2 regions of the Filifactor alocis ATCC 35896 genome follow, and region 2 is predicted to be linked to the other one. Evidence: riboswitches for the same ligand, from Rfam matches in the RefSeq annotation. Region 2 holds a riboswitch; the other holds the start of a gene.
What was found. A riboswitch is a leader RNA that binds a small molecule or an ion and turns the genes downstream of it on or off. The one in region 2 is predicted to bind FMN.
Positions count from the first base shown of each region.

Region 1: another riboswitch for FMN. It lies ahead of HMPREF0389_RS07275 (ECF transporter S component); the one in region 2 lies ahead of ribD (bifunctional diaminohydroxyphosphoribosylaminopyrimidine deaminase/5-amino-6-(5-phosphoribosylamino)uracil reductase RibD).

Region 1 covers NC_016630.1:1,626,197-1,638,153, reverse strand. The annotation lists gene priA (replication restart helicase PriA) at 1-757, shown strand, start outside; gene def (peptide deformylase) at 1,183-1,626, shown strand; gene fmt (methionyl-tRNA formyltransferase) at 1,700-2,653, shown strand; gene HMPREF0389_RS07295 (zinc metallopeptidase) at 2,746-3,441, shown strand; gene HMPREF0389_RS07290 (metallophosphoesterase family protein) at 3,568-4,317, opposite strand; gene HMPREF0389_RS07285 (response regulator transcription factor) at 4,831-5,550, shown strand; gene HMPREF0389_RS08800 (histidine kinase dimerization/phospho-acceptor domain-containing protein) at 5,727-8,522, shown strand; FMN riboswitch at 8,962-9,080, shown strand; gene HMPREF0389_RS07275 (ECF transporter S component) at 9,369-9,983, shown strand; gene HMPREF0389_RS07270 (C69 family dipeptidase) at 10,144-11,640, opposite strand.
Region 2 covers NC_016630.1:1,500,724-1,512,680, forward strand. The annotation lists gene HMPREF0389_RS06675 (GrpB family protein) at 1-123, opposite strand, end outside; gene HMPREF0389_RS06680 (flavodoxin) at 326-787, opposite strand; gene HMPREF0389_RS06685 (TM2 domain-containing protein) at 1,195-1,554, opposite strand; gene HMPREF0389_RS06690 (TIGR01212 family radical SAM protein) at 2,358-3,287, shown strand; gene HMPREF0389_RS06695 (IS30 family transposase) at 3,421-4,503, shown strand; FMN riboswitch at 4,589-4,703, shown strand; gene ribD (bifunctional diaminohydroxyphosphoribosylaminopyrimidine deaminase/5-amino-6-(5-phosphoribosylamino)uracil reductase RibD) at 4,903-5,997, shown strand; gene ribE (riboflavin synthase) at 6,106-6,762, shown strand; gene HMPREF0389_RS06710 (bifunctional 3,4-dihydroxy-2-butanone-4-phosphate synthase/GTP cyclohydrolase II) at 6,973-8,184, shown strand; gene ribH (6,7-dimethyl-8-ribityllumazine synthase) at 8,187-8,654, shown strand; gene HMPREF0389_RS06720 (HAD family hydrolase) at 8,658-9,353, shown strand; gene HMPREF0389_RS06725 (hypothetical protein) at 9,954-10,376, opposite strand; gene HMPREF0389_RS06730 (hypothetical protein) at 10,577-11,110, opposite strand; gene HMPREF0389_RS09145 (DUF6630 family protein) at 11,306-11,957, opposite strand, start outside.

The DNA.
Region 1 (11,957 bases), 130 kb from region 2:
TATTTCCTTCGGGACACAAAAAATTCAAGAGTTGATTGAGGAAGAATTTTCGAATGCGAAAGTGATTCGCATGGACAGAGATACGACCGAGAAAAGAGGACAACAGGAACAATATTTGAAATCCTTTGAAAGAGGAGAAGCGAATGTTCTGATTGGAACGCAGATGATAGGCAAAGGACTCAACTTTCCCAATGTGACATTGGTAGGAATTTTGCAGGCGGATCAGGGAATGGATATGCCGGATTATCGAGGAAGCGAAAAAGTGTTTCAAATGTTGGAGCAGGTTTCGGGACGTGCCGGAAGATTTGAGAAACGGGGAGAATCTGTGATTCAGACCTATCGAACGGAAAGCAGTCTGTTTCATTATCTTTTGGAACGAGATTACGACGGATTTTATCAGGAAGAGCTTGCGATTCGAAAGGCGTTCTTTTATCCGCCGTATGGGAGTATTTTTCGAATTGTGGTAAGTTCCGTTTCTTTGGATGACAGTGCGGAAACGGCAAAACGATGGGAGCAGGCTCTGCATTTTTATTTTCAAAAGAAGAATCTACAATCCGCTATTTTGGGACCGGCACCTTGTTTGATTCAGCGATTGGAAAAAAAATATCGATGGCATCTGTTGATTAAGGTAAAAAATTTAGAAGAAGAAACCGTGATTCGTAACATGATTCGATATCTTCAAACAGTGAAGAGAAATGTGTTGTATGGAAAGAAAAGTGTTGTCATTGTGGAAAAAAATCCCAGGAATATTTTGTAGAAATATGCGGAAATTGCACTTTATCCTATAAAACCTAACGGATGATAGAACAATGCAATAGAATGCAAAAAAATACAGGATAAAAAGTATTACTCATACCGATATGGATTGTAGTAGAGATGCTGGTGTTTTTTGTTGCATAACATGATTGGAAGTACCGGAGAAATCCGGCACAGGCAGGTAACAGATTAGAATTTATGTTATCATAATGTAATTGAGTGAGGACAACCGAAATAAGAAGTTGGAAATTCAGTAGATCAGAAATTCCAAAGTTACAAAGAGGACGGGTGGCGGTATAAAGATTGGATACCGAAATTTTGTGGTATAATATAAAGTAGTTACCGTATCATAAATGCGGTGATTTGTTTGGGAAAAATTGATTTAATGAATTTTTTTAACATAGAAGTAGAAAAGAGGAATAGATTATGGCGATTAGAGAGGTTCGTATTGACGGTGATGAGGTGCTTCGCAAAGTATCCAGACCTGTTACTGAAATGACTCCGAGAATTGAACAGCTTATCGGAGATATGATTGATACGATGTATCAATATGACGGAGTGGGACTTGCGGCACCACAGGTGGGTGTGTTGCGTCGAGTGATTGTAATTGATATCGGAGAAGGTCCGATGGTATTTATCAATCCGGAAATTGTAGAGCAAGAGGGAGAACAATGTGGACAAGAAGGGTGCTTGAGCATACCCGGAGTCTATATGGATGTTAAGAGACCGAACCATGTTGTCGTTACCGCAAAAAATGAAAAGATGGAAGATATTCGAGTGGAAGGAGATGAACTTTTGGCAAGAGCATTGTGCCATGAAATCGATCATCTCAACGGAATCTTATTCAAGGATATTGCAGAACGAGAGTAGAGAGTTATTTTGTTGCAATCGTTCATGTATGGAAAAAATGAAGTATCGATGATAAAGAACAGAAGGAGAAATTATGCGAGTAATTTTTATGGGAACTCCTGAATTTGCAGTAGCGTCATTGGAAGTGTTGCACGATAGAAAAGATGATGTCGTATTGGTAGTCTCTCAACAGGACAAACCGAAAGGGAGAGGCAAAAAGTTGGTTCCGACACCGGTGAAACAAAAGGCATTGGAGTATGGATACGAGGTCTATCAACCGGAAAAGGTAAAAGATGCGGAAAGTATCGCTCTTTTGAAATCGTTGGAGCCGGATGTGATTGTTGTTACCGCATATGGACAAATTTTGTCACAAGAATTGTTGGATATTCCAAAATATGGATGTATCAATGTGCATGCCTCTCTGTTACCGAAGTATCGCGGGGCTGCTCCGATTCAATTTGCACTTCTTCATGGAGAACAAAAAACGGGAATTACCACAATGATGATGGATGTCGGATTGGATACGGGAGATATGCTTGTCAAGGAAGAAGTGGAATTAACGGAAGACGATACCTTATCTACCTTGAGCAAAAAATTGATGGATGCGGGGCAGATTGCTCTGCATAAGACATTGGAGCAATTGGAGCAGTATGGAAGAGAAATTCCCCGTGAAAAACAGAATGATGAAGATTCCTGTTACGCATCCATGTTGACAAGAGAGATGGGATACATTGATTGGAGCAAAACTGCAAGAGAAATCAAAAATCAAATTCGTGCAGTAGAAGGCTGGCCGTCTGCCGTTACCTTCTATCGCAGGGAGAAAGTCAAATTATTTCAAGTGGAAATAACACCGGAAGAGAGCAAAGAGATTGTTCCCGGAACCATTACAGAGGTGACAAAAAAATACCTTAAGGTTGCAACAGGGGATGTTTTTGTGAAGATTTTTGAAGTCCAATTTCCAAATAAAAAACGCATGGAAGTGTCTGCATATTTGCTTGGCAACACAATTGAAGAAGGCGAAATTTTTACAGTTTCTCCTAATAAATAACCATTCTTTTTAATACAATAGTTCAGAGGAGTATTTGAAAACAGTATATTATTTTTTTGAAAGAGTTTATCAGTTAAATAGGGGGTAAAAGAATGTTTCCATACTTTTATTATGATGCAACCATCATTTTTTTGATTCCGACGATTTTGTTGACCTTATATGCGCAAAATAAAGTCAGATCTGCTTATGAAAGATATCTTCGCGTTCCGACAAGAAACGGTTATACAGGAGCACAGACTGCAAGAGCAATTTTGGATAACAACGGTTTACAAAATGTGCAAATACAGTTGGTGCCCGGTACTTTGACCGATCATTACAATCCCGGAACAAGAATTTTGAGACTGTCAAATCAAGTGTATTACGGGACAACAGTGGCATCCAACGCGATTGCCGCACACGAAGTGGGACATGCGATTCAACATTCTCACAATTACTTTCCTTTGGTTCTTCGAAACAAGATTGTTCCGGTTGTAAGTATTGCAAGTAATTTATCGTGGTTTTTCATTATAGCCGGACTGGTTATTTCAGCTATGCAAAATTTGTTGACAGTTGGAATTGTGATGTTTTCCATGGCGGTATTGTTTCAAATTATCACATTGCCGGTGGAGTTTGATGCAAGTAGGAGAGCATTGGTTGAATTAGAGAATGAAGGAATTTTGTCTGCAGAAGAAATCAGGGGAGGAAAAGCTGTGTTGGATGCAGCGGCTTTGACCTATGTGGCAGCTGCGGCAAGTGCAGTGAGTCAATTGCTTAGACTGTTGTTTATTCAAAACAGTCGCCGAAGATAACAATACAAAACAAATAAATCAAATGGAGCAAATAGAAAGGATTGGCAGAACTCAAGCCAATCCTTTTGTATGTTTAAAGTGAAGTTATTCCTAACAAACGAAATCACTCTTTTTCTGTACCAAATATTATTTTTGATTGCGGAACATACGGAATATTCCCGTCTTAATTTCAAAAATATAGTCCTCTTTTTGTGGCATATCCGACTGTTCGGCATTTTTGACGGCACGTTCGTTATCATAAGGAACTCGTACAAACTCCATGCTGAATGGTGCAAGTTCCGGATTGTGGAGTTCTCCATGTAAGATAACATAGGGAGCTGTTGTACCGTCAAGAGGATTTCCCGCGCTTCCTGTATTGAACAAAATCCTTTTTTGAAAAGATTTTTGGAATGAGTAGTGAATATCCCCGTATCCGACAATGTCGGCATTTTTTTGGATAGAAAACTCAGGGTTATCCTTTTCATAAAGGAACATTTCATCAATATGTTCTTGATCGGTCAATTGATAGAGCCGTTTATACAGGTCGAAAGGATGTGCATGAAACAATCTGACGATATGTCCGCTTAAATAGAAATCAATCACCTTCGGCAAAGATGCAAGATATTCTTTGCTTTCTTCCGAAATAATTTGTCGATACCAAGAAATAGGCATACCGTCTTTTGAGGAGTAGAGCAAAAAATCATCCCAGTTTCCCAAAATGGATTGTGTGCAGTATTTCTTGCAAAGAGCGATGGTTTCGTTAGGGTTCGGTCCCTTTCCGATAAAATCTCCCAAACAATAGATGGTAGAGATTGCTCTTTTTTCAATATCTTCTAAGACAGCTTCCAGTGCAGGGATGTTTCCGTGTATATCTGAAAAAATGGCAATGTTATCCAAAATAAGTCCTCCGTTCTTCGTTTAGCAATTTCGGTACATCACATGTCGGTCAATACATTCCTTCTGAAGTGCATAGTAACCGATTACAAACTTGTGTATACGGATTTCCGACTGCTCTTCTCATCCTATCACAAATAGTTCTGTTTTTAAATACAAGGACGTAATTATACGATTCTTTCTTTCAACTGCATGATTGTATCTTCGTTTTGAGTTGTGATTCATCATGTTAATTCTTGTGTCCTTAAGCGACAATATGCTCCGTTTCTTCAACTTTGAGAAGAAAAAGGTTAGATATTTTTCAAATTGGAAGACATGGCAATTCGATGATGCTTTCATATTAGATGACAAAAAGAGAGAATAATTGTTTTGAATAGTAAAATTGTTTTGTAAGAAAATTGTAAGACTTCATAAGATTGTTTTTTAAGAATCATGTGTTAAGATAACAGTAAGAGATATCTTAAGCAAGTAAAAGAAAAATTTTTCGATAGTGATAAAAATCCCGGGAGGTATCGTATGAATACGGAGACCATATTAGTGGTAGATGATGATGTTGAAATTGCTAAGTCAATTCAACTGTATTTGAATAGCCAAAATTATAAGGTATTGGTTGCTCACGACGGACAAGAAGCGTTGGACTTGTTTCACAACCAAAAAATAGATTTGATATTGATGGATATTATGATGCCGAAGAAAAACGGAATTGATACCACGATGTTAATTCGACAAGAAAGCATCATACCAATTGTTATATTATCTGCAAAGTCTGAGGATACAGACAAAATTATGGGGTTGAACATCGGTGCGGATGATTATATCACGAAACCGTTCAATCCGATGGAGTTGATTGCAAGAGTCAATTCTGTATTACGAAGATATAGTCGATATGGCGGAAGATACAGTGAAGAAACGGAGCAGAGCATCCGTATCGGGGGAATTGAACTGAACAAAGAGACAAAACAGATTTTTGTAGATGAAGAAGAAGTCAGAATTACACCGTTAGAATACAAAATTTTGTTGTTGTTGATGAGTTATCCGGGAAAAGTATTTTCGATTGATGAGATATACGAACAGGTTTGGAAAGAACCTGCCTACAATCCTGAAACAGTTACAGTTCATATTCGAAGAATTCGTGAAAAAATAGAAATCAACCCGAAAGAACCACGATACCTCAAAGTGGTGTGGGGAATCGGATACAAATTTGAAAAAATAAATACGACTTCTGATATGGATTGATGGTGATTTATAGAATGAAGAGGAATGATTTTTGAAGATGATACACATGATTTCATAATGATAGCAAAACAGTTTGCAGAAAACAGAAGGTGTGTTGTGCGATGGAAGTTGCAGTTCGTTATAACTTGAGGAGTTAGAATATAGGAAGATTTTGGATACAGAAAGAAGGGATAAAGATGAAGGATTCCGAAACATTTGAAAAAAAACAAAAAGAATCGACGCAAGAGCAAGAGTCTTTTGATAACATGGATGACAAAGAGATAGAACAAGAAACATCGGAAGAAGAATTGCAACAAGAGAATTTGCAACAGGAGAAACAAGAAACTATCATGCAAGAAGAACCCGGAATAGCATCAGAGGAGATTGCTTTTCAAAAAACAGATGAGGAAGATAACAACCTTTTCAGAAATGACAAAAATTCAGATGAATTATCTTTTTTGCAACAATATCGAATCAAAAAACAAGCAAAAAAACAGCAGTTGCGAGAAGAGGAGCATCATTACAGAACCGAAAAAAAATTACAGTTAGAACGAGAGAAAGAGAATGACAAAAAGAAATTTTTTGCGTCCTCATGGCGTACCGTCTTGGTCATTTTCTTAATTTCAGCTCTTATAGTAGGCATCTATCCGTTCGGAATCAAAATGATAGAAGGACCTGATAATCAGAGATTGGAGCGTTATCTCAAGACGGATGAATTTTTCGAAGAAGAGGTACGATTTAATTTGGAATCCAAATTAAGAAAGAGGCTGGTACTTCATGCGGTAGATAAGAATCAGGGACAAAAAGATTTGTTATTGCAACGAATGAATTATCCCCATCCGGGCAGAGATAGATTACAATATGAGGATTTGATAACAGAAGGTATTGGAGAAATCAATAACACGGAAAGTCAAAGAAATGCTCTATCAAGATACTATATTACAGACTCTTCCAATCATATGATTCAAACAAATATGACGAAAGAAGAAATTGAGTCATTAGAGGAGACTCCAAAAATATTATCGATTTCCTTTCAGATTGACAACAAGGGCAGATTAACCGATTGTAAGATTGACTCAAAGTATTCTTCCCTAATCTCGCTTTACACATACGAAGTGAATCAGCTATTCGAGAGATATGCACGAAGTATGATGGAAAAGGACGGAATGTATCAGTTGGTCGCTTCCATGTATGATGTACGTTATTATCAGCATTATGAAAATCCGGATTATGGCGCTTCAGAAAGCAGTTCCCACACAGTGGATATCCTTAGTGTACATCATGACTACGGTTCTGAAAACAACTTCTATCTGAATGGTGATGTTGCCACAGTCAACAATGAAAAAGAGTTGGAATCTGACAAAAAATTGATTGCAACAATCAATCAAGTAGTAAAGCAGTTGGAAACACTTCCAAAAGAAGAAATTTCCGTTACTTTCTATGTGCCGGCAAGTGCACAAGAGGTACTGGAAACAGATGACTATTACCATTATTATGAGTCAATGATGGAACAGAGGGCAATCTTTGTTCTATGTTTGGCGGCAATCGGAATTTTCTTGATGATGTTGCTTGCGGGAGTTGTACCGTTTAGACAACAGCGAAATGCAAATATTGTATCCAAATTCAACCACCTTCCTTTGGAACTGAAATTATTTTTGACAACAGGAATGATGGGGATTGTCTGTGGAATATTTGTATTCGGAATGCAGGTAACTTCGAGAGAAAATGTGATGTATGATTCCAAGGAACTGACATTTATTTACAGAGTTTTGTCGGGGAACACACCGGAATATTTCGGATATGCTATGATGGTGGCATTTTTGGGATTGCTGTTTGTGTATCTGTATATGACTTATTTGAAATATATCTACTACTGTGGAATCATAGAAGGATTGATCAAAAATTCCATTTTCGGAAGAGTGATTTGTTATATTTGCAGAATGCTGATAACACCTTTCAAAAAAATGTATATGCGACTAAACCGATTGCAACAAATTGATTTGGAAGGTTCTTTCAAAAAGAAAATGATGGGATTGTGGGCATTCCACTGTGTGTTATTGCTTGTCGTCATTGCTTTGTTTGGAATGCGACCTGAAATTGCCATGATTTTGCTGTTGGGATATGTTGTTCTTGTATTTCGATGGATTTATCGTTTCTTGTTGCAATTAGCCTATATCCAAAACTATAGCAAGAAGCTTTCTGATGGGAACTTCAATTTGCAGGCAGATGAAAATATCGGCATTTTTTCCAAAACGGCGCAGTATTTGAATCGTATCAAGACAGGATTTAAGACAGCTCTTGAGGAAGAAGTCAGAAGCCAAAATATGAAAACAGAGCTTATTTCCAATGTATCACATGATTTGAAGACACCGCTCACGTCTATTATCAATTATTCTGATTTGTTGAAACAACCGAATTTGACCAAAGAACAACAGGAAGAATATATCGACACCATTCACAAGAAGTCACAACGATTAAAAGTGTTGATAGAAGACTTGTTTGAGGCGAGCAAGGCAAGTAGCGGGAACATCAAACTGCAAACCGAACGACTGGATATTATCTCCGTATTTCGTCAAACGATGGGTGAATTGGAAGAAAAAATACAGTTCAGCAAGTTGGACTTTCGTCTGAATTTACCGAAAGAGCCTGTTTATTGCATGATTGACGGAAAGAGAACATATCGAGTGTTTTCCAATATCATCAGCAATATTACCAAATATTCGTTGGAACATACGAGAGTGTATATTGATGTCACAGAGCAGGATAAGAGCATCACATTCGAGTTCAAAAATATTTCGTCCTATGAAATGAATTTTGCTGCCGATGAAATTATGGAACGATTCAAACGAGGAGACGAGTCAAGAAATACAGAAGGCTCAGGACTGGGACTTGCGATTGCAAAAAGCTTGACAGAACTGCAAGGTGGAAGTCTTGAGATTGAAATTGACGGAGATTTGTTCAAATTATTCGTAAGTTTTCCAAAAGACAAGTAGATAAGTTCATAGGGCAATAAAATCAAGATAGAAGAGAGCCGACATTTCACATGAAAACAAATGGATATTTTCTCATAAAAGATGAGAGTATCCATTTGTTTGTGATTGGAGTGACTACCGGATAAAAGCTGATTCATATCAGTTCCAATCTGTGAAAATAATCTACCTTTTGACTTTTAATAATCAGTATTTCATCTCATTCTTCACTATACTGTCATTGGATTCATTGACATTTTACAAGTGTATGATATAATTTACTTAATAGAACTTCTCTACGCTTAAGGTAGAATTTTTTACCAGCGGACCACGGAGAGGGCTTTTTTATTGTAATATCTTATCAAATGAAATATTTTCACAAAATCTTAAGATAAAATCGCTGAAAATATTTGACAAAAATTGATACAAGTGGTATGATTCAAAAGTAGTACAAATTAATCATATGTTTCTTCAGGGCAGGGTGTAATTCCCGACCGGCGGTATAGTCCGCGAGTTTTGAATAAAAACTGAACCTGTGCAATTCGGGTACCGACAGTAGAGTCTGGATGGGAGAAGATTTCTTAGAGAGGTCACAACAATAGGATTGTTTGTGATATCCGTGTCATTGTGTCAACGATAGCCCGAGAAGAATTCTCGGGCTTTTTTATGACAAATTTTTATTCTTGTAAAAAATAGACAAGAGGAAAAAAGAGAATGATTTTGTAGGTAAGAAGAGATAATTAATTGTATGTTTGGTTATAAAATCAATTTTCTTTCGAAATACAGAGATTGTTTGCAAAGATAAAAATAGAAATAAGAAATTTCTCAAGAAACAAAGTCAAAAGCATATTTAACAGGAGGAATTTTTCAATGGAACAAACACTAAAAAAATCAAAAGGAAGAGCATTTAGTACAAATGCGATGGTTAAGATTTCAATTTTGGGAGTATTGGCATACATTATTATGTTTATCGAAACGCCGGTACCGTTCTTTCCACCGTTCTTAAAAATGGACTTTTCCGACTTGCCGGCAATTATCGGCGGTTTTGCATTGGGACCGATTGCGGGATTGACAATCGAATTTATTAAAAATATTCTTCACTTTGCAACAAAAAGCGGCACAGGTGGAATCGGAGAATTAGCGAATTTTATGATAGGTGGAGCATTTGTTGTAACTTCCAGTTATCTGTATAAAAGAACTCATAGCAAAAAAGGAGCAATGATTGCACTTGTAATCGGAACATTGTGTATGGCAGCAACAGGTGTTGTGATGAATGCAACTGTGTTACTTCCGTTCTTTGCAAACTTTATGGGTGGAGCAGATAAATTGATTGCAATGGGACAAGGATTGAATGCAAACGTGACAGGAATGTGGACATTTGCGCTCTATTTAATTGGACCGTTCAACTTATTTAAGGGAGTGGTACTTTCTGTAGTGACAGCAGTGCTATACAAAAAAGTATCTCCGTTGATTAAACAGAGATAATAGATTTCCGGAAAAAGAATGGAAGAGTAAAAACTATAAAGATGATTGTTGTTTTGGTAAAATAATGTTGTTTTGATAAGATAAAGAAAAAACAAAGGGACTCCATCAAAAAAGAGAGCACCTTTGTTTTTTTTGTGTGTCAATATGGTATCGTTTTTACTTACGCATCTGAACGAGCAAATCCGTTTTTCATATTACAACTTGCGGTATAAAGAACTTTGTCCAGCAAGTCATTTGTTTTTTCTTGCAACATGCTTGCAATCTCTTCATTTGCCTTTTCGCAAAGCAGGGTTGCATTGTTCGGATGATTTTTGAATTCTTTGTCATACTTGTGAATTAGTTCATGTCCTTTGGATTGTACGGCAAGCTGATATCGTTCGATATGAGAATTACAGGTTGCAAAGTGAGAATCCGCCAATGCTGCCACCAATCGGTTTGCCCAGTAGAAGCTGTCCGTAGTGACAGTTTTGCCAGTATTGTTCAGATAGGTTGGCGTTTTTGTGATATTTACATAGAACGGAACAATTGCATTGAACATATTGCAACCGAATGAAATCCACTCCACAGATTTGATATTGTCCGGCATGTACGGTCTGATTTGAACAAGTCCGAGTACATTGGTACGGCTGATTCCAATCGGATGGAAAGAACCTTTTTTAAGCGGATCGTTATGCTTTCCGTACGGATCATACTCTGTTCCTTGATAGTGATGAGAAAGAAGATATTTGATTTCTTCTATCGTAATCTTTTTTTCAGGTACTTTCGACCAAGAAAGATTGTCAGAGTCCGGACGATAGTCCGCATTGTCACCATCCCAGCGATGAGTGGTAGGATTGAGATATCGTTGCACCACCCAAGCACGAGGTGTGTTGTAGGTATGGTCGGAATCCGCATGGCTACCGAAGGCATATCGCGCGTTAAAAGATTCTGTGAGAGAAAGATTCAGATGATTGTCCGAAATGAATTCTCTTAAGTCGGAAGAACAAAGATGTTCTTGCTGTTGCCCGAACGCATCGTCCAAATCAAAGCAGTCGATTCCGAATTGGTTCGGCATCACAACATAGGAATTATCCGGTACTTTTTTGGCAATCCAATGATGTCCTCCAATGGTTTCAAGCCACCAGATTTCATCTTCATCTTGGAAAGCAATTCCGTTCATTTCATAGGTACCGTATGTTTCAAGCAAAGAACCTAAGCGTAAGACACCTTCTCTTGCCGAGTTGATGTAAGGCAGTACAATAGTGACGATATCTTCTTCTCCGATTCCGCCGGGACGTTCCGGAATGTAATTTTCATCCCCTTCGTTTCCTTGAGCCGGAATCAAATTTACCAATGGATCTGCACCCAAGACGCGTTCGTTTGAGGTCAATGTTTCGGTTGCCGTCATGGAGATATTTTTTTCATTTACTCCGCAAGCTCCCCAAATTCCGTCTACGCCGAGTGCGTCAGGCATAGCGGTATATCGCATTGGATTGTCCGGAAGGGGAATCTCAACATGAGATAGTACAGATTTGTAATTGTGTGGCTGTTCTTCCGGAAGAACAACAATAAATTTTTTTGGTGTAAATACCCCTGATGCGGAATCTTCATTTCTTGCAACAAGAGTAGAACCGTCATAACTTGCATTTTTTCCAACAAGAAGTGTGGTACAAGCCATAAAATCATCTCCTTTATATTAAGTTTGTTAGATTGATAAATATTGGTTGAATTGTGTTTCCTTTTTTGAAAGCCGGCGTGCTCCCAAGATCTATAGAGAACAGGGAAAGTCATTCTTCATTTTGTATCAATGCGTGTTTACTGATAATACAATTCAATCGCTACAGAGTTATTATACCATAGATTCGAACGCTACAACCTTACTTTCTGATTTGAAGTTAGGTAGGATACGATAGAGGAACAAAACAGTTTGAAAAAATCCGTTCCCAAAATGAAATTTCAACAGACATTCCAAAATTTCAGCCATAAAGAATTTAC
Region 2 (11,957 bases):
TGATAAGATAGTGTTTCGTTCTTCTTCATACCATACTTTCCACAACGGATTATGTTCCACCAAAAAAATCGGAAACAGTTGCCAAAGTTCTTCTAAGCTCGTTTCTTCTAACATTTTACCCAAACTTACTCCCTCCGATTCTAATTTGTATCTTGAAATAGTTATTGACGATGTACCCTACTGTACTGTTTATGTTCTTTGTGTAGAGTAAGTCGGTATTTTTTGTTTATAACTACTTCTACTTCATATCATTACCAATTTTTTGTCCCTATTATTTTTATTTCTTATTTCTCAATTCACTCTACTCCATCTGAAAGAAAAAATGTTACAAATTACTGTCTAACCAATTTTTCAGCTCATCGAAATTGTAGTCTGCTTTTAATGCTATTCCGTCTTTAATGATGGAATTTTTGCATTCTCTTTTATAATCTTCCATCATGTTCCCAAAACCACCTCCGCCATGCGTACAAAATGGAATAATGGTCTTGTTGCTCAAATCAACCGTTCGTAAAAACGACAGAACAGGCGGTGCAAATGTCTTAAGCCAGTTGGGCGAGCCAATAAAAACGACCTCCGAATCTCCCATGCTTTCTGTTCTTTCCATCAGAGGAGGACAATATCCTCTTTCAATTTCTTTCCTTACTTCTTTTATCGCAGTATGATAGGAAAATGAATAGGGCTTTTGCGGTTTCAGCTCTCTCAAATCACCATCTGTAATCAATGCAATATCTTCCGCTAATCTTCTTGTGATTCCTGAATAGGAATAGTATACCACCAAAGGTTTCAATTCATATCCCTCCTTAACTCCTTCTTTGTAAATTTAGGATACCATATTCCAAGGTTATTGGATATTCAACTTTTGTTTTTTTCACAGTATTTGTCTTATGTTTTTTATCATCCCTATTCAAATGAATGCTTCTTTACCAGTTTTCATACTTAATTTGTTCTATTCTAACAATTCCTACCTATATTCAGTTTCTAACACTCTCTTCTTATGAATCCCTATCTCAAATTTTACCCTATCGCACAAAGTTCCCAATAAAAAAATACCTAAGAGTTATCTTAGATATTTTTCACTACTGCGCTATTTCAAATCAATGTGATTTAATTTACTTGTTCGATGTTCCCTGTAAATCAAATACAAAAACATCATAGACATTAACATCCAATAAATAAATTTTATTACTTTTCGCATTACTCAAGTCTTACATGATGTTTCAGTTGGAAGTTTTCATCATTTGAGCATAGATAAATAATACCTTCTATAAATCCAACGATAGCAGGAATTCCGGTCCAACAGAACAAGATGTATATAATCCCCATTCCAATCTTACCTAAATAAAATTTATGAACACCGATTCCTCCTAAGAAAATTCCAAGTAACCCTGCTACAAGCTTATTCTTTACAGGCCATGAAGGATTGATTCCTGTCACATACACCCGTTGAGGTTGTTGAGATGCCTGTTGTACCGATAACTTATTACCACAAAACCTACATTCTGTTGCTCCAAACTCATTAGAAGCTCCACATTGTGGACAAAAATTTCCTGCCATAATTTTATTTCCTCCTTAAATTTATCTTCTACCCATTAAATACATTAGGATAGATGCCAAACAATAAACAAACAAGACTACCAAATGAATCAATAGGAACAACACACTTCTTGTTGATGCAACATATACGACGTTCACTATATCCAACACAATCGTGTCAATGACTGTAACCATTCCCCGGCGGAACAAAATATCCAACTTTAATAGACTACAAGAATATATTGCAGTATAAACGATGGTTTCAAAATCAATGCAGCCATAAAATTTTCTTATGTATCTATGCTCAAAGCTGTAAAAAACACATAGAGAACAGCCGCACAGTTATCTCCTCGAAATTCATATATTCTGAAAAATTATATCATGATGCCCTTCTATTTTCAATTACTTTCTTCTTGCTTTAATCTTCCTTGAAGGATATGTTTACTCGAATGCTCTACACATTTACAGACGAAATTCTATTTTTTCGTTGCACTGATACACATAAAAATCCTTCTTCCAGGCTATTTCACTTCTGTTAATCATTTTTTCCATGTTTCATTATTCTAAGAATGCAGTTTTTCTTTTCATTTTCTCATTCGATTTCTGGCATATTTCTACAAGATTCGATATAATGGGTTATCTTTTTCTCATATGAAAGCAGCACAAGAGTATCCTAACTTCCAAATTGCACAAAATTCGCACTGAATCTTGTCCTAATGAAAGTAAGGAAACCGGTGACTTAAGAGAGAATAAAATAACGGATATCCATTTAGCAAGATAATAGAAGACAATTAGAACACTTAATCATATCTTAGGAGAACACCATGTATCTGAATCACAAAACCTACTACACCTTAAATCAAGCTCTCAAGGAAGAGTTTGGCGAAAAAATCATCAAACTTTCAATTGACGGAGGTTTTACCTGTCCGAACAGGGATGGCACCATTGCAAAAAGAGGCTGTCTGTTCTGTTCTGAAAAAGGGTCAGGAGATTTTACCTCATGTGCGGACAGTATTACCGAACAAATGGAACAACAAATTTCTCTTCTATCCAACAAATGGAACAACGCAAAGTACATCGCATACTTTCAAAGTTTCACAAACACTTATGCAGATGTAAAAGAACTGAAGAAAAAATATGATGAGGCACTGGATTTTCCAGATGTTGTCGGCCTTGCCATTGCAACAAGACCTGATTGCCTCTCTGAAGAAATATTGGACTTATTGGAATCTTATTCCAAACAAACTTTTTTGTGGATAGAACTCGGACTGCAAACCATTCACGAAAAAAGCGCCGTCCTACTTCGACGGGGATATCCCCTTTCAACATTCGATGATGCTATCAAAAATCTTCACGAAAGAAATATTCGTACGGTAGTCCACATGATTCTGAACATTCCGTATGAAACACAACAACAAATGCGTGAGACTGCCATCTATCTTTCAAAGAAAACAATTTGGGGACTCAAAATTCATATGCTCTATGTTTCTTCGGACAGTGATTTGGGCAAGCTTTATCAACAAAATACGTTTCCTGTCTTTTCGAGGGAAGAATATATTGATTCTGTAGTAGATATTCTGTGTCGAATCTCTCCTAACATCGTGATTCATCGACTTACCGGCGATGGAGATAAAGCGACACTCTTAGCTCCTCATTGGATTCGAGATAAGCGCTCCGTCTTAAACGGAATCGATAAAAAAATGCGATCGGAAAAATTATTGCAAGGCTTATTGGAACACCAACTTTGTCCATAACATATCTTTCCTTAGATTAGAATAGAATGAATTTGGTTAATTGTAAAATGAAAATGAACTAAAAAAATTCCATAGAAAATCACGTTTGGTATAATTGAATCACCACAAAACAAAAAAACCAAAGGTGATGACTATGGAATATAATAATACTACAGCAAATTCAAGAAAAAATAAACATTTAAACGATTTCGAAAGAGGACAAATTCAACTTCTGCATAATAAAGGATATTCAGCATACAAAATAGCAAAAGAACTTCGTAGAGCATCCAACACCATAAGAAATGAGTTAAAAAGAGGTACAGTAACTCAAATAAAAGGAATACATGATGTACAAGTATATTATCCGGATACAGGTAAGTTAGTATATGAGAAGAATCGAAAAAATTGCAAAAAGAAATTTAAAGCCTTGAAATGTAGCAAATATTTAGACTTTGTAAAGCAAAAGTTTAATGAAGAAAAATGGTCGTTAGATGCAATTTGTGGATATGCAAAGTTAAATAAGCTATATGAAGGTCAAAGAGTCTGCACCAAGACATTATACAATTATGTAGATATAGGTCTAATAGGAATAAAATCTATTGATTTGCCCTTAAGAGTGAAAAGAAAACCGGCTAAAAAACGAGTAAAAGAAAACAAAAGAAAACTTGGAAAAAGTATAGAAGAAAGACCGCAAGAAATAGAAACAAGAAAAACATTTGGAAATTGGGAAATAGATACAGTAATACCAAAGAAAAACAAAGAAGAAGCATCATTAATAACCATAACAGAAAGAAAAAGTCGAATGGAACTAATCTTAAAATTAAACAGAAGAAAAGCATCCATAGTAAATGAAACATTAAAGAACACATTGAACAGATTGAAGGAACCACAAAAAATATTTAGAAGCATAACAAGTGATAACGGCTTAGAGTTTGCGAAATTATGTGAACTTGAAAAAACATATATAGGAAACATCTATTACTGTCATCCCAATAATCCCCAGGAAAGAGGAACAAATGAAAAGCACAATAGCCTAATCAGAAGATTTCTACCGAAAGGAAAATCATTAAATGATTATGAAGAAGAACACTATATAAAGATAATGAATTGGATGAACAATTTGCCAAGAAAAATCCTAAATTACCGCACTCCTATAGAAGTTTTTATAGAAGAACTAAATAACTTAGGACTTTTAGATGATAATGAGGAATTAGTTCAATTTGATATTGCAATTTAAGATAGAATGAATTTTAATATCATTTTTCAAAAAACTCTTGCTATTCTGTATAAGATAGTGATATACTCATGTTGTAAAAAATGAATATGTTCTTCAGGGCAGGGTGCAATTCCCTACCGGTGGTACAGCCCACGAGCCGAAAGGCATGACATGGTGTGATTCCATGGCCGACAGTATAGTCTGGATGAGAGAAGAAGTATAATTGTATCAATGAAATCACTTGAAACAGTCCCTTTGTGAAAGGAGTTGTTTTGATGCATAGATTCCTTTGTTACTCATCAGCCTTGGTTAAAACCAAGGCTTTTTTAATCAAAAAATCTTTCTGCTTCAGAAAGATTTTTGGTAGCGCCATGAAAAACATATTGTTCATGGTGTTTTTTTATGGAAAGGAGGTTCATCGTGGTCTTTCATGAAACATATATGAAAACGGCAATCGAACTTGCCAAAAAAGGAGAAGGCTATGTTTCTCCAAACCCTCTCGTAGGTGCCGTCATTGTGAAGGATGATATCATTATCGGAAGCGGATATCACACAAAGTACGGAGGTCTTCATGCAGAACGAGAAGCACTCAAAAATTGCAGGACTTCACCAAAAGGAGCAAGTATGTATGTTACCTTGGAACCATGCTCTCATTACGGCAAACAACCGCCCTGTGCCTTGGCAATCATTGAATCGGGAATCGATACCGTATATATCGGTTCTTCCGATCCCAATCCCGAAGTAAACGGAAAAGGAATTCAAGTACTGAGAGACGCAAATATAAAAGTGGTGACCGGTTTGTTAAAAGAAGAATGCGATTCTCTTAACACCTTCTTTTTTCATTACATTGCAACAAATCGTCCCTATGTTACACTCAAGTTTGCAATGACGATTGACGGTAAAATCGCAAGTCACTCAGGAAAGTCTCAATGGATTACAGGAGAGTCGGCAAGAGCTCAAGTACATCGAGATCGCAAGCGATATCAAGCCATTATGGTAGGTGTCGGAACAGTCTTTCAAGACAATCCGGTGTTAAATTGCAGAACGAAAGAAAATCCCGTCAGTCCGATTCGTATCATCTGCGACACAAAGCTAAGGACTCCTATGAATTCCAAAATTGTTCAAACTTCCAAGGAGATTCCGACCTATCTTGCAACCTGTTGTACAGATAAAAGCAAGCACAGTCCTTACGAGATGTACGGTTGCTCTATCCTTGTCACAAAACAACAAAACGGACATATCGACTTAAATGACTTAATGCAACAACTTGGAAAAATCGGCATTGACAGTCTCTTTGTAGAAGGAGGAGGCACTCTTAACTGGTCGCTCCTTCAAGAAAATTTGGTCAACCATATCCAATGCTATATCGGAAATAAAGTGTTAGGCGGTCAATCCGCAAAAACTGCAATCTTGGGAACAGGATTTGACACACCGAATGACAGCCCTGCTTTTAAGCTGTCAAATATAATGTGTTTTGATGAAGATATTTTATTGGAATACGATATCATCACCTAATGACAAAACGTTCTCTTTTTTCATTCGAACATTCATTTTTTATCTTGTTCACCCGAAACAAATTACAATATTTGTTTGTATCACTATGATTATACGGAAAGGAAAACTATGTTTACAGGAATTGTAGAAGAAATCGGAACCATATCCAATCTCAAAAGAGGAGTTCATTCTGCAACTCTCACCATCAAGGCAAAGAAAATATTGGAAGACATCCATATCGGAGACAGTATCTGTGTCAACGGAGTGTGTCTTACGGCAACGAGCTATACTCCGACAACATTCTGTGCCGACATTATGCACGAAACATTGAATCGTTCTTCTTTTCAAACTTTATCCATCGGAGATTCTGTCAACTTAGAAAGAGCCATGTCCGCAAACGGTCGTTTCGGCGGACATTTTGTGTCGGGACACATCGATTGTATCGGGCGTATCTCGTCCGTTCAAAAAGATGACAATGCCGTCGTATATGCCGTGGAACCGTCAAAAAACATCTCACGCTTTATTGTAGAGAAAGGTTCTATCGCAATTGACGGGATTAGTCTGACCGTTACAAAAGTTACCGATTCTACACTATCCATATCCGCGATTCCGCATACAATACGAGAAACAGTTTTGTCTCAAAAGCGTATCGGCGATATGGTAAATTTAGAAGTGGATGTCATCGGAAAGTTTGTTGAAAAATTACTCTATCCTGACCGACATCAAGCTTCTTCTGAACAAAGTTCTTCGATTACTCTTTCATTTCTATGGGAGAACGGATTTTAAACCGAGGATATCGTAATACATAGAGGTTAAAATAATACACAAGTCTGTGATTATCATACAGTAACAACTATAGAACAGTGCAATCTCATTATGTTACAAGGTAATGAATTGCAACCTCTATCTATAACAACGATTACTCCATAAAAGAAACGAAATAGACTAAAAATATCATTTCTAACTACAACATTATGATACGGGGAGGTTTTCAGCATGAAAGACTTCAATACAATTGAAGAAGCATTAGAAGCATTAAAACAGGGAAAAATTATTTTAGTAACGGATGATCCCGACAGAGAAAACGAGGGAGATTTCATCTGTGCGGCAGAATTTGCAACACCTGAAAATATCAATTTTATGGCAGTTCACGGAAAAGGGCTCATCTGTATGCCGATGTCAAAACACTATATTGACAAACTCAAACTTCCGCAAATGGTGCAAGAAAATACGGATAATCACGAAACAGCATTTACCGTATCCATTGACCATATTGACACAACAACGGGAATTTCAGCTTTTGAACGCTCTGTTACCGCAATGAAAGCATTAGAAGAAGATGTTCGCCCGGAAGAGTTCAGACGCCCAGGGCATATGTTTCCTCTTCTTGCCAAGAAAAACGGTGTTTTGGAACGCAACGGACACACAGAAGCGACCGTTGATTTGATGAGACTTGCCGGACTCAAAGAAATGGGACTTTGCTGTGAAATTATGAAAGATGACGGGACTATGATGCGTACCAAAGAACTTCGCAAACTTGCAGAACAATGGGATATTCCGTTTATCACTATCAAAGATTTGCAAGAATATCGCAAACGAAATGACAAGTTGGTACAATGTGTCACCAATACCAAAATGCCAACCAAGTACGGTGAGTTTCGTGCGTACGGATTTATCAATCTGCTGAACGGAGAACACCATGTCGCCCTTATCAAGGGAGATATCGGAGACGGTACGGATGTACTGTGCCGTGTGCACTCGGAATGTCTGACAGGAGACACATTCGGCTCGCTTCGTTGTGACTGCGGAGAACAATTCGCAAGCGCAATGCGACAAATCGAGGCGGCAGGAAGAGGAATCCTGCTTTATATGAGACAAGAAGGGCGAGGAATCGGTCTGATTAACAAATTAAGAGCATATGAGTTGCAAGAACAGGGATTGGATACCTTAGATGCCAACCTGGCGCTTGGATTTCGTGCAGATGAGAGAGAATACTACATCGGAGCTCAAATCCTAAGAGATTTAGGTGTGAAGAGTATGCACTTGCTGACCAACAATCCCGACAAAGTATACCAACTGGAGGACTTCGGTCTTAGCATTACAAAAAGAGTTCCTATCACAATCGAGGCAACAGAACATGATTTGTTATACTTACAAACCAAGCAAAATCGCATGGGACATATTTTAAATTTTGAAATGGAGGCTTAATCATGAGAACATTTGAAGGAAAATTAGTAGCAAAAGATATGAAAATCGGAATTGTTGTAGCAAGATTTAACGAGTTCATCACATCGAAATTGCTCGGAGGAGCAATGGACGGTCTGATTCGTCACAATGTATCAGAAGAAAACATAGATGTTGCCTGGGTACCGGGTGCATTTGAAATTCCGCTGATTGCATCCAAAATGGCTGCACTGAAAAAATATGACGCCGTCCTATGTCTCGGTGCTGTCATTCGCGGAAGCACTTCACACTACGACTACGTATGTAATGAGGTATCGAAAGGTATTGCAAGCATTTCACTTGAATCCGGAATCCCTGTAATGTTCGGTGTTATTACAACGGAAAATATTGAACAAGCAATCGAAAGAGCAGGTACAAAAGCAGGAAATAAAGGATTTGACTGTGCTGTTTCAGCAGTAGAAATGGTAAATCTTATCCGAGAGATTGAGGCATAATCTATGGCATATTTGATTTTTGACTATGACGGAACCCTACACAATACCATTTTAATCTATCGTCCCGCACTTCAAAAAGCATATGACTATCTGGCAAAACAGGGCTTTCGCACAAACAAAATATTGTCCGATGAGGAGGCGGGAAGATGGCTCGGGTTCAATGCAAAAGATATGTGGAATGCCTTTGCTCCCGATTTAAGCCCAAAACTGCATCAATATTGCAGCACCATAGTCGGAGAAGAAATGCAGCGACAAATTGATATCGGATCAGCAAAACTGTATCCGAAAGCACTTGACGTCCTTTCCAAACTAAAATCTCAAGGACATCATCTCATTTTTTTGAGCAATTGCAAAATCAGTTACCTGAACATGCATCAAAAACAATTTGAGTTAGAACGATATTTTTCAGCATTCTATTGTACCGAAGCATTTGATTGGAAAACAAAAGAAGAAATTTTTCCAGCCGTCAAACAGGATATGCTGTCCGTGTTTCCAAACGAAGAACCTACTTTTATCGCCATAGGAGACCGCTTTCATGATTTGAACCTCGCACTCCGACACAATCTGCCGTTTGTAGGTTGTAACTACGGATTCGGAACAGCGGAAGAATTACAACAATCCACTTGCATTGCCCACTCTGCGGAAGAAATCGAAAGTTGTGTACATCAGTTGCTTCACACAAATTTATCCTATCTTTGAAACAAAGTATCCTATACAGGGTTCTTCGGCTTTATCTTCGTTTCAGAATGATATCTCTCAAAACAAGTACACCGGTTATTGTGTGCGAATAGGATTACTTGTTGTGAATAACATCACAAATTAGGATGAACAATTACAAAACAATAGAAACAAATAGCCCTTGTCCTTTTCATTTCAGAATCGGACAAGGGCTGTTTTAGCGAATAAGGAACAAACTCTATCATCGGCAACTGATAGCAATCACTGAGTAAAATGATAACAAGAGTCTGTTTTTTTGATGCTATTCTAATTTTATTCTTGTTTTCATAATCACACACTATGTATCCATTTTAAAATAGTGCTTTGTAAGGATACAAAACCCTTTTTTAACCTATATGTTTCATCCTACCATTCTATTCATTTATCTATCATCTGTTCGGTTTCATCATAAAACAAGCAATTTCTAAAATCTGATTGTAAGCATCAAACTTGTCATTCTCTCAAACTGACCGCCAAATCTTTTACCATAGCACCTACCGTCAAAGTTTTTGTCAATTTATCGGGACAACTCCGTCTTCTCTAAAGAATATAAAAGGAATAGGATACTGCTCTATCCATTGACTAATGCCACAACCCTTTGTGAATTTTAATACCGTACTTCTTGGTCTCTTTCTGTAGATTACCCACCATTTGATCCGTTTTCTTACTTTTTCCAAAGATCACATTGCTTGCTCTTCCATGTTTTTTCTCAATCTGAAGAAGATATCTTCTTCCTCCACCCTTCCTACCGTGAAAACAATGAATTTGAATACGCTTTATCTCACTTAACGAAATGATTCTTTTTCCAAAAAACACAGCATTGTGAATATAAAGATTTCCATTTCTGATATGATAAGGTGCAAAAAAACTTCCACCACTTTTCCAAACAACAAACAATCTTCGAAGGCATAGCAGTATCATCACTCCTATCAGCAAAATACTTACATACCTAAAAAGCGACATCTCCCATACCGATTCAAATCCTATCAAAAAATATTTAAACATCTTCTCATCCTCTTCCCTAATATCCTTATCCTTAAAAATATCAATTTTTTCTGTTCTTTATTCCATAAACACCCTAAATAACCCCTGACAATTTTGGCAAAGTTCATCCTGTACTTGATACACAGATATTATACTATTTCAATATTCTCTTTCTCTCAAGGTATATTCTGTTCCTAATACTCATTTTCTGCGAAAACAGATTACTCGTCTTCCCCTTCTCCGACAACACCTTTGATATCTTTACACAAGGATGCTAACTCTTCTATATCTGATAAACTGCCTGTTCCGAAAAGATTCCCGGAAGTTGAGCCTTGAATGGTTTTGTATGTCTTAGGTCTTACTCTAAAGGATATTTTTTCATCATCAACATAGAAATCCGCTCTCAAAGACTTTACCGACATACTTGAGTTATCCTTTGTATAACAACCGGAAATCTGACCTTGGACCATTTCATTCCCATTTTCAAAAATCTTTATCTTCGTTTCTTCAAGCTCCACGCTATAATGTTTCACCAATTTTTCCTTTATTTTTTGAAACAAAACATTTGCAACAGCAAGTAACAAAAAAATAAACAAAAGCAATAATACCGGATGCGATTTCAATGTTTTATCCAATCCGCTATAAAACAATCCTAACTGAAATAACAGCATAGAGAATCCAAATACCGTAACGCAACTCAAACCCATTATTACATCGTTTTTTGATGTTATCGCTATAAATTCATACCTTTTCATACTTATTCTCCCATATTCCGTTCTATAGGAACCGTTCTCCAATGACAAATTTCTCCTATCATCATTAGAGAATTGATTCGAACACTGCTATTGACAACTTTTTTACACATTCTTTGTTGTCTGTCGCTCCTTCGTCAACTTCCTGTACGATAACCGTTTCCAATCAATGCAACTCTGAAAAAACCCTTGTTTGAACTACATATTTTTTGCAGAATCAAATTTCTGTCCTACCTGTTTGCCCAATTCGGAAAGCTGTTTCAATACTTCTGCTTGACAAACAAACAAAACATAGCTGTCACTATCAATGTCCATTCCTCCTACACAGAAGTCCTTATCCATCCATTTTTCATCCAATACCTCGCACCATGTAGGGATATCATCATCCTTTTTGAACCAATCTTCTTGTATCTCCAAACGATGTCGATTCGCCAAACTTTTCATCTCATAGAAGAAATCCTCGGCATCTGTCTTCCAATCCAATTCAATCGCTTCGTTGCCGGATAGCATCTCATCTACCATTCCAATCCATATAATAGTCTTATCTTCTTGATTTCCGTCAATGCAACGTTCTTCATAAATGTCGGCTTTCTCTTTGTAATACTGTTGAGGAGATTCCAAACAAAATTCTAAGTTAGAGCGAACTTCTGTATTCTCTGTCAACAGTGCAACCATTTTCCTATACGATTCAACATCAGAGTTTGTCCCCAAATCCAACACCACTTCCCACTCCTTCACATCAAATGAGGTACTGTAATCTATTACCTTTCTGAAGATGGACATTGTTTCTTCTTCAGTAAGTCCGTCTTTTCCGTAAATCAGAATATCATTATTACGCTTCTCGCTAACA